One region of the Sphingopyxis sp. 22461 genome, then DNA from elsewhere that is predicted to be linked to it. Evidence: predicted binding sites of a transcription regulator. Region 1 holds the regulator's gene; the other holds the start of a gene.
What was found. Region 1 encodes LexA, which represses DNA repair genes until DNA is damaged. Its sites were predicted from a motif close to GTTCCNCNCTTGTTCT; they were not measured.
Positions count from the first base shown of each region.

Region 2: a site for LexA is predicted at 2,009-2,024, ahead of ACTJI5_RS01135 (DUF6771 family protein). Genes of this name have one in related genera too.

Region 1 is NZ_JBQENY010000001.1:349,520-353,983, reverse strand. Features, by position in the region: gene ACTJI5_RS01685 (ComEC/Rec2 family competence protein) at 1-1,503, shown strand, start outside; gene lexA (transcriptional repressor LexA) at 1,457-2,137, opposite strand; gene ACTJI5_RS01675 (molybdopterin molybdotransferase MoeA) at 2,203-3,393, opposite strand; gene moaC (cyclic pyranopterin monophosphate synthase MoaC) at 3,390-3,860, opposite strand; gene trpC (indole-3-glycerol phosphate synthase TrpC) at 3,857-4,464, opposite strand, start outside.
Region 2 is NZ_JBQENY010000001.1:229,399-233,862, forward strand. Features, by position in the region: gene ACTJI5_RS01120 (SOS response-associated peptidase) at 278-937, opposite strand; gene ACTJI5_RS01125 (hypothetical protein) at 951-1,466, opposite strand; gene ACTJI5_RS01130 (hypothetical protein) at 1,477-1,806, opposite strand; gene ACTJI5_RS01135 (DUF6771 family protein) at 1,808-1,999, opposite strand; gene ACTJI5_RS01140 (bifunctional DNA primase/polymerase) at 2,165-4,384, shown strand.

The DNA.
Region 1 (4,464 bases):
ACCCCGCCGCTGCGAGCGCGGCTTAGCGCGCATATCCACGACCAGATCGACGGATCTCCAGGAGGCATTGCTGCGGCGCTGGTGACAGGCGATCGCGGCGCTATCAGCGAAGCGGACGAGGAGGCGATGCGCCGCAGCGGACTGGCGCATCTTCTGTCGATCAGCGGGTTGCATGTGACCGCCGTGGTCGGTTTTGCGATGTTGCTCACGATGCGGCTCCTCGCGCTCAGCCAGAGGCTCGCACTGGCGGGCTATGTCCTGCCCCTCGCCGCGGCCGCCGGGGCGCTCGCCGGCGGCGGGTATACGTTGCTCGCCGGGGCCGAGGTACCGACCCTGCGCTCGTTCATCGCCGCGCTGCTCGTGCTCATCGCTTTTCTTATGGGCCGTGAGGCGCTGACGCTGCGGCTGGTGGCCGCGGGCGCGTTGATCGTATTGATCTGGCGCCCCGAGTCGCTCGCCGGGCCAAGCTTCCAGCTGAGCTTTGCAGCGGTCACCGCGATCATTGCGCTGCATGAAAGTCGGCCGATGCACGCCTTCCTCGCCCGGCGGGATGAGGCAATGGTGATCCGCTTGGGACGCGGCGTGGCGGGATTGCTCCTTACCGGCCTTGTCGTCGAAATCGCGCTCGCGCCGATCGCGCTGTTCCATTTCCACAAGGCGGGGCTGTACGGCGCGCTCGCCAATGTGGTCGCGATACCGCTGACAACCTTTGTCATCATGCCCGCCGAGGCGCTCGCCTTGCTGTTCGACAGCGTGGGGCTCGGCGCGCCCTTCTGGTGGATTACCGAACAGGCTCTGCTCGCACTGATCGGGTTGGCGCACGGTGTCGCCGATGCGCCGGGTGCGGTCGCCATGATGCCGGGCTTTCCGCGCTGGGGTTTTGCCTTGGCGGTATTCGGAGGGCTTTGGTTGCTGCTTTGGAAGACAGGGTGGCGCCGCATCGGCGCGGTGCCGCTGGCGATCGGCATGGCGGCGCTGCTTGTCCAGCCGCGCCCCGACCTGCTTGTCACCGGCGACGGCCGCCATATCGCCGCCGCGATGCCCGATGGCAGCTATGCGCTGCTCCGCGACAAGGCGGGCGACTATGTGCGCGACAGCATGGCCGAGGCCGCCGGGGTCGATGCTCCGCTCGCCGCCCTTACCGAACTCGATCATGTCGAGTGCAATCGCGATTTCTGCCGCTGGAGCCAAGGCGAGGGCGCTGCGCGGCGCATCATCCTCGCCTCGCGTGGCCGCGACCGGATCGAGGGTGCGGAAATGGCGGCGGCCTGCACAGCCGCCGACGTCGTGATCAGCGACCGCTGGTTACCGCACGAGTGCGCGGGGCGCTGGATGACGATCGATCGCGACAGCCTCGCGACAAGCGGCGGGCTGGCGCTCTATCTGGGCGAAAAGCCCGAAGCCGTCGCCACGCTCAAAGCGGGCGACGGGCATCCTTGGCGCTTGCCGCAGCAGCTTAGTGGTAACGACGAAGCAATCCCGACAGGCGCCCCTGCACGATGACGCGGTCGGCGGGGTAGCGCTGCGGTTCATAGGCAGCGTTCGCCGGGTCGAGGCGGATCATCTGCCCTTCGCGGCGGAAATATTTGAGCGTTGCGTCCTGCCCGTCGACCAGCGCGACGACGATATCGCCCTCGCGCGCGGTGCTGGCTTTCTGGATCAGCGCATAATCGCCGTCGAAAATGCCCGCCTCGACCATCGAGTCGCCCGACACTTCGAGCGCATAATGTTCGCCCGAACCGAGCAGCGCGGCGGGGACGGCGAGATTGTTGTGATCCTCGAACGCCTCGATCGGTACGCCTGCTGCGATCTTGCCGTGCAGCGGAACCTCGATGATGTCGTTGGCCGCGATCGGCTTGAGTGCCGGGGGCGCCTTGCGGAGCGGGATGACATTTTCACGTCCCGGCGTCGTGGCTTTCGCAGCCTCGGGCACCTTGAGCACCTCGAGCGCGCGTGCGCGGTTGGGCAGGCGGCGGAGAAAGCCCCTTTCTTCCAAGGCGCTTATCAGGCGATGTATGCCCGATTTCGACTTCAGGCCCAGCGCCTCCTTCATCTCCTCGAACGAGGGCGAGATGCCGCTCGTGTCGAGACGTTCCTGGATGAAGTGGAGCAGCTCATGCTGCTTTGCGGTCAACATCGGTCGTTCTCCATGATGCCAGTTCCGGACATATTGAGAACGATAGTGGAACAAAGCGGAACTTGTCAAGCGATGACGATATAGTCCGCCATGTCGCCTGCCGCGCGCGCCGCCGCGCCAATGTCGCGGATCAACAAGGCATTGGCCGATGCAAGCGGCAGCGTGAGCCCACTTTCCTGCCCGAAGCGCGGAGTTAGCTGCCCGCCCTCGAGTCGCGCGCGAAGATAGTCGCGGCGCGTCCCACCCTCGGCCAGCGCCGCGGCGAGCGGTGCCCGGTGCACGGCGGGAAAAGGATCGCGCGCGCCGGCAAGGTGGCGGACGAGCGGGAGAAGGAACAATGTCGCGGTGACATAGGCCGACGACGGATTGCCGGGCAAGCCGAGCAGGATCGCATCGCCGATCGTGCCGGCGATCAGCGGTTTGCCCGGGCGCATCGCGATTTTCCAGAAATCGAGCTGGCCGCCGGCGTCTTCGAGCGCGCCGCGGACATGGTCGTGATCGCCGACCGAGGCGCCGCCGACGGTGACGATGACGTCGTGACGTCGCGCCAACTCCTTGAGAATTTTTGCAAGTGTCGCCCGGTCGTCGCGGAGATGGTGCGGCAGGATCGTTTCGGCAACCTCGCCGACGAGCATCGCGGCGAGCATCGCGCCGTTGCTGTCGGGAATCTGGCCGGGGGCGAGCGGGTGTCCCGGCTGGACGAGTTCGTCGCCGGTGGTGAGGATCGCGACGCGCGGACGGCGGCCGACGGCAAGCTGGCCGGCACCGCTCATCGCCGCCGCGGCGATGGCGCCCGGGGTCAGGCGCGTGCCCGCCGGCAGCAGGCAATCGCCCGCGGCGAAATCGGCGGCGCGCGCGCGAATGTGGCGGCCGCGCGTGCCGGGACCATCGCCCTTCAGGGTTAGCCGCGCGCCGTCGCGGGTGACGTCTTCCTGGACGATCACCGTGTCGGCGCCGTCAGGAAGCATCGCGCCGGTGAAAATCCGCATCGCCTCGCCGGCTTTCACAATGCTGTCGGGTGCGGTCCCGGCGGCCGCCTCGCCGATGACCGACCATGGCCCGGGCAGATCGTCGAAACGGATCGCATAGCCGTCCATCGCCGACAGCGGCGCGGAGGGCTGGTCGCGCACAGCGATGACATCGCTTGAAAGATAACGGCCAAGCGATTCGGAAAAGGCGATATTTTCGCTCGCTAGCGGCGCACGCAGCGCGAGCAGCCGGGCTTGCGCTTCCTCGACGGGAAGCAGCCCGCTCATTCGGCGCGCCAGTCGCCCGAGCGCCCGCCGCTCTTTTCGAGCAGGCGGATGTCGCCGAGTATCATCGCGCGGTCGAGCGCCTTTGCCATGTCGTAAAGCGTGAGCAGCGCGACCGACGCCGCGGTGAGCGCTTCCATCTCGACCCCGGTTGGGCCCGTCGTCTGCGCGGTAGCAATGACCGATATGCCGCTGTCTTCCCACGCGAAATCGATGCCGACCTTAGTCAACGCGAGCGGATGGCAAAGCGGGATGAGGTCGGCGGTGCGTTTTGCGGCCATGATCCCGGCGATGCGTGCGGTCGAGAGTACGTCGCCCTTCGGCGCATTGCCGCTGCGGATTGCGTCGAGCGCGGACGGCGACATGGTGATCCGCCCACCGGCGACCGCGCGACGCTGCGTCGCCGGTTTGGCGCCGACATCGACCATCGACGCAGCCCCGCTTTCGTCGAGGTGCGTCGGCCGCGTCACGCCGCGGCGCCCGTGAGCAGCTGGCGCGTTGCCGCCGTGACGTCATCCTGGCGCATCAGGCTTTCGCCAACGAGGAAGGCACGGACACCGCTCTCCGCCAATCTTTCGCAGTCGGCATGGCTCGCGATACCGCTTTCGCCGACGAGCAGGGTGCCCGGCGGGACCAGCTTTGCAAGACGTTCGGTGACGGCGAGGTCGGTTTCGAAGGTGCGGAGATCACGGTTGTTGACGCCGATCAGTCGCGACTGGAGCCGGGCCAGCGCGCGGTCGAGTTCGGCCTCGTCATGCACCTCGACGAGCACGTCCATCCCGCGCTCGATCGCTGCGGCCTCGATCTCGCGCATCGCGCCGTCGTCGAGCGCGGCGACGATGATCAGGATCGCGTCGGCGCCGATCGCGCGCGCTTCGGCGACCTGCCAGGGGTCGACCATAAAATCCTTGCGGAGCGCGGGGAGCGGACAGGCAGCGCGCGCTGCGATCAGATAATCTTCATGCCCCTGAAAATAAGGGGCGTCGGTGAGGACGGAGAGGCACGCCGCCCCACCCGCCGCATACGCGCGCGCATGATTGGCAGGGTCAAAATCCTCCCTTATCAGTCCCTTGG
Region 2 (4,464 bases), 120 kb from region 1:
ATCCGAAAAACCGAAAAATTTTAATTTCGGCAGCCTCGGGAGGGTCGGTCTTCTAGACCCCCCATACCCCGTTCATTTAGCCTACTACCCTTCTTGCCAAGTGCAATCAGCTCTAAAGACCGCGCCCGCTACTGTTTCAAAATTCCAATATTGGCGTTGGTGGGCAATCGCCAGAGGATCGACCGACGGTCAACTCGCGCCTCGATGATGCGACCGACCACCGCCACTCGCCATACATAATCCACGCGTGATTTCTGGTTGGTTCCGCTACCGCCCACTAAATTAGCCGCGGCGAAGTTGGTGCGGAGGCCGCACTCCAAGGATCGGACGTCCTCTGGACCACCAGACTTGAGGCAGGATATTTCGCAACCAGCGCCATAGCCTGCTCAGCTGGAGCATGAAGCCAGGCGTCGTGGTCCCGGTGCCGCAAAATCACCGGCATCCGGTCGTGGATGTCGAGCATTTCCGGAACGGCGTCTACCATCACCATGGTGTAGCTATCTCCCCATTCGTCGGTCGGGCGCCAGAGGCCGGCGCAGGCGGCGAGCGGTTGGTCCGCGATGCTGATCCAGGCGCGGGTCATTTGGCCCGCGGGACCGACCGCCTCGGCGAATGCGCTGATCGGGATCAAGCAGCGGTGCGCTGGCTGGAGGAACCATTCGCGCCACATGTTGTAGGGTGACATAAGCTTGTCATCGCGCGCGTTGTTGACGTGCGTCGGCTTGTTGGGCTGCCCTGTTCGCTTGTTCAGCGAGTGCCGGGGGAAGCCCCATACCATCGCGTCGATCTGCCGCCCGCCAGCCACCTCTCGGACGACGAACCCCGTCCCGCCCTTCCAGACTTCGCCGGGGCTCGCGTTCGTCGGCTTCGGTCGCCGGGCCTTGAAGTAGGACGCCACCTCATCGACCGAGGCTTTCAAGGTGATCAGGTTGCACATTCGCGGCTCCGGTTCAGGCGGCGCCGAGCAGTCCTTCGAAGCTCTCCTGGATCGGCGGCGTGATCGTGAAGCTACTTTCCGGGAACCGGCGCAACATATCCAGCGCCGGCCGCTCCTGCAGAAGCCAGTCGAACCAGTCGTCGGGGTGGACCACGGCGACATGTCGATCCTTGTGCATGGCGAGATCAGGATAGGCCGGCACGGTCAGCGCGGCGAAGGCGTCGGGGTAGTCGCGCGTGCCGCGCTGCCAAACGCCCGCGATGCAGAAGAAGGGGATGTCGGTGACGAGGCTCGCGGCATAGAGCGTCTTCCCGTCGCGCTTGATGCCGAACTCGTTCGCGAGGATCAGGCACGGGTTCTCGATGCGAGCCGTCTCGGATTTAAGAAGCGGAATCTGGCCGATCTCGGGATCGCGCGACATCAAGCCCCAATGCGCTTCGATTTGCCGCTCCTCGCGGCCGTCCCAGATCATGATCCGGTGACCGCCCTTGCCGACGCCCTGCAGCGTGTCGTCGAAATCCCGGTCCATCATCTAGCTCCTAGCTGCGGTAGCGGCTGATCGCCCGCTTCCACTCGCGTTCATCGACCAGTTCCTTAATCTGGATCGCATCCTTGTCCCACGCGACCACTTCGAGACGCAGTGGCTGGACCCGGTGACCAGCCTTCCACGCGCATTGCCGACACCGGAAATGGCGGCAGGCAGAGCGAAGATTATCGTCCCAGCCTTTTCGGTGGAAGCGATACCAGAGTAGCCCCGCGTCGAACTTGGCGTGATGGCCGCAGCGGCAGACCGGCTGGACAGCATAATGCCAAATCGCCGCCTCGAAAATATGCGTGGCCCGCGGGATGCCCGATTTCGTATGCTGCACGTCACAGCGCCAGCACCAGCTGGTTCGGGTCGATCGCCGAAGATCGCTCGCCGAACATCTTCGTAATCGTCAGCGCAAGCTCCTGCGCAGCGGCCTCGCGCGTGCTCTCCTTCGGCGCAGAGATGCCGACGCGGGCCCAGCCGGGGGCGGCGAGGATCGCCCTCGCGACTCGGGTTTCGTCAATTTTATCCATAGCAGCATGAGAACAAAAAAGGAACGAAAGCGCAAGCCGGAACCGTCTCGGAAGATTTCGAAACCATAACCTAGACTCGATGTTTGGGAGCGGTCGACGCTCGCGATGTATCTCCTAAATGGGCCTTTCCCGATTGGGGAAGAAAACAAATTTTGGAGTAAAGCATTGAAAAATAATAATCCTGTGCCCAGTCGTTTTAAGGAGGCCGCCGAGTTCGGCTTTCACACCTTCCCGGTCAAGGAAGCAGGAAAGACACCGGCTGTAGCCTCGTGGAAGACCTATGCTGAAAGGGCTGCAACGCCGGATGAACTCTGTGCATGGGACGCCAACAAGTTCGGCGTCGCAATCGTCACCGGCGCGCCGAGCGGCATTGTAGTACTGGACGTCGATAGCGCCGAAGCGCAAGCACTCGTTGACAGCTGGGACCTGCCCCCGACCCCGTGCGTTAGCACCGGCCGCGGGCGCCACTATTATTTCGGGCACCCCGGCTTCAAGGTCGGCAATTCCGTTCGTATCGCTGGCACTAAGTTGGATATCCGCGGCGATGGAGGATACGTCGTAGGTGCGGGCTCGGTCCATGAGAGCGGCGCAATGTACGAGTGGCTGGTCTCACCGGACAACGTACAGTTTGCGGACCTCCCGACCGTCGTGCTTGATCAGCTTAAGGCAACGAAGACCCACTTGCCCAAACCCACCAATGGCAGGGCAGAACTCAATGCGGCGAACGTGTCGGGGCATGACAGCGGGGTCGTCGCGTATCTGCTTGGAACGCAGCGCACGGCTGTAACCAAGATTTCCGAGGCGCCGAATGGTGAACGCAACGACACGCTCTTCCGCTACGGTGCCCGCCTCGCGTCTAAGGTTGCCGCGGCTGGCGCAGATTGGGAAGCCTATTCCGACGCGCTCGTCAGCACCGCTTTTGCATCAGGTCTCGAGGCGACGGAGATCGAACGCACGTTGGCCAGTTGTTGGAAGTCAGGCTCGGAGAACCCCGATCCGTTTATCGCTGCGGCGATGAAGTGGGTTTACCTCAGCAAGCCCAATGCCTTCTACCACCTTGAAAGCGGTCAGTTGCTCGACATGCCGGGGTTCAACAATACGCATGCTCATCTGATCGTCAAAGGTAAGTTCGGCGAGTTTCTGCTCAGCGAGCGGCTCGTGCCGAGCATGTTTGATTTCGTTTTCGATCCTCAGAAGGGCAACGGCGTGATCGAAAAGGATGGCCTCCTCTGGCTCAACACTTATCGCGGCTCCGACGTTGAAGCGATCGAAGGAGATGCCGGACCGTTTGAGGAGTTCATCAGCTATCTCGTCCCGAGCGCCGAAGAACGCCAACATCTCCTTCAGATGATGGCTTGGACCGTCCGCCATCCCGGGAAAAAGCTTCGTCACGCACTGCTGCTGCGCAGCGAGCATCAGGGGGTCGGCAAGACCATGCTCACCGAAATCTGGGCTCATATCCTCGGGTCTCACAATGTGCGGAAGTCTACTACCGAGGAAATCACCGGGCCGTGGCAGGGATTCTTGATGAACACGCTTCTCATCGTGCTGGAGGAGCTCAACCTGGGAACCGGGCTGCGCGACTACAACAAGATGAAGGAGTTCATCACGAACGACATCGTAAAGGTGAACGAGAAATATCAGCCCAACCGGAATTGGCACAACGTCGCATCATTCGTCATGCTGACGAACTTGGCGGTGCCCCTGCACATCGAAGCATCTGATCGCCGGATTTTCTTCATCGATTCCCCCGCACTGCCCCGCGACCGCAGTTACTATGCCGACTTTGCGGCCTGGTGGCAGTCCAACCTGGGAGTGATCAAGTCGTACCTTGGTGGCATCGATCTCGAGTCCTTCTCGCCCGACGCCCCGCCTCCGATGACCGTAGCGAAACAGGCTCTGATCGCGGATAGCCGCACGGATTTGGCTCGCGATCTCGAATTGGAAATCAATCTCCGCACGGGTGTGTTCGAGCGCGACGTCGCGACGCTTGCCGAGATTGAAGCTCAGCTTGGCCGTTCGATGCATGGGAAGACAAAGGTAAAGCTGACGGAGGCTCTGCGGACCGTTGGTGCCGTCTCCTTCCAGCAGCAGCGTGTGCCCGGATGTTGGGGGCAGCATTCCTTCATTCCGCAGCCTGCGCGGGCGAGCCTTTGGGCGATCCGCAACGCGGACTACTGGTCGGCGACTACGGCTCAGGACCGCGGGGAAGAATATGCCCGGACGGAGGGAATGCTGTCTTGCTTTGCGGGCTTCCCGCTCGGCATCAGCCACAGCAGCAGTTGGCCGGGGAGCATGCCTTGGCACGTTACGAAAACCGACGTCCCCTCGCTCAGCGATGAAGAATGGTTCGCGAAGTTGAAACGCGCTCACGACAGCGTCTAACGTCTGAGCGTCTAGGCGCTGATGCGAAAGTCCATGCAGCCTCACCTCGCGCTGCATGGACTTTTCTATCTTCACCTTAC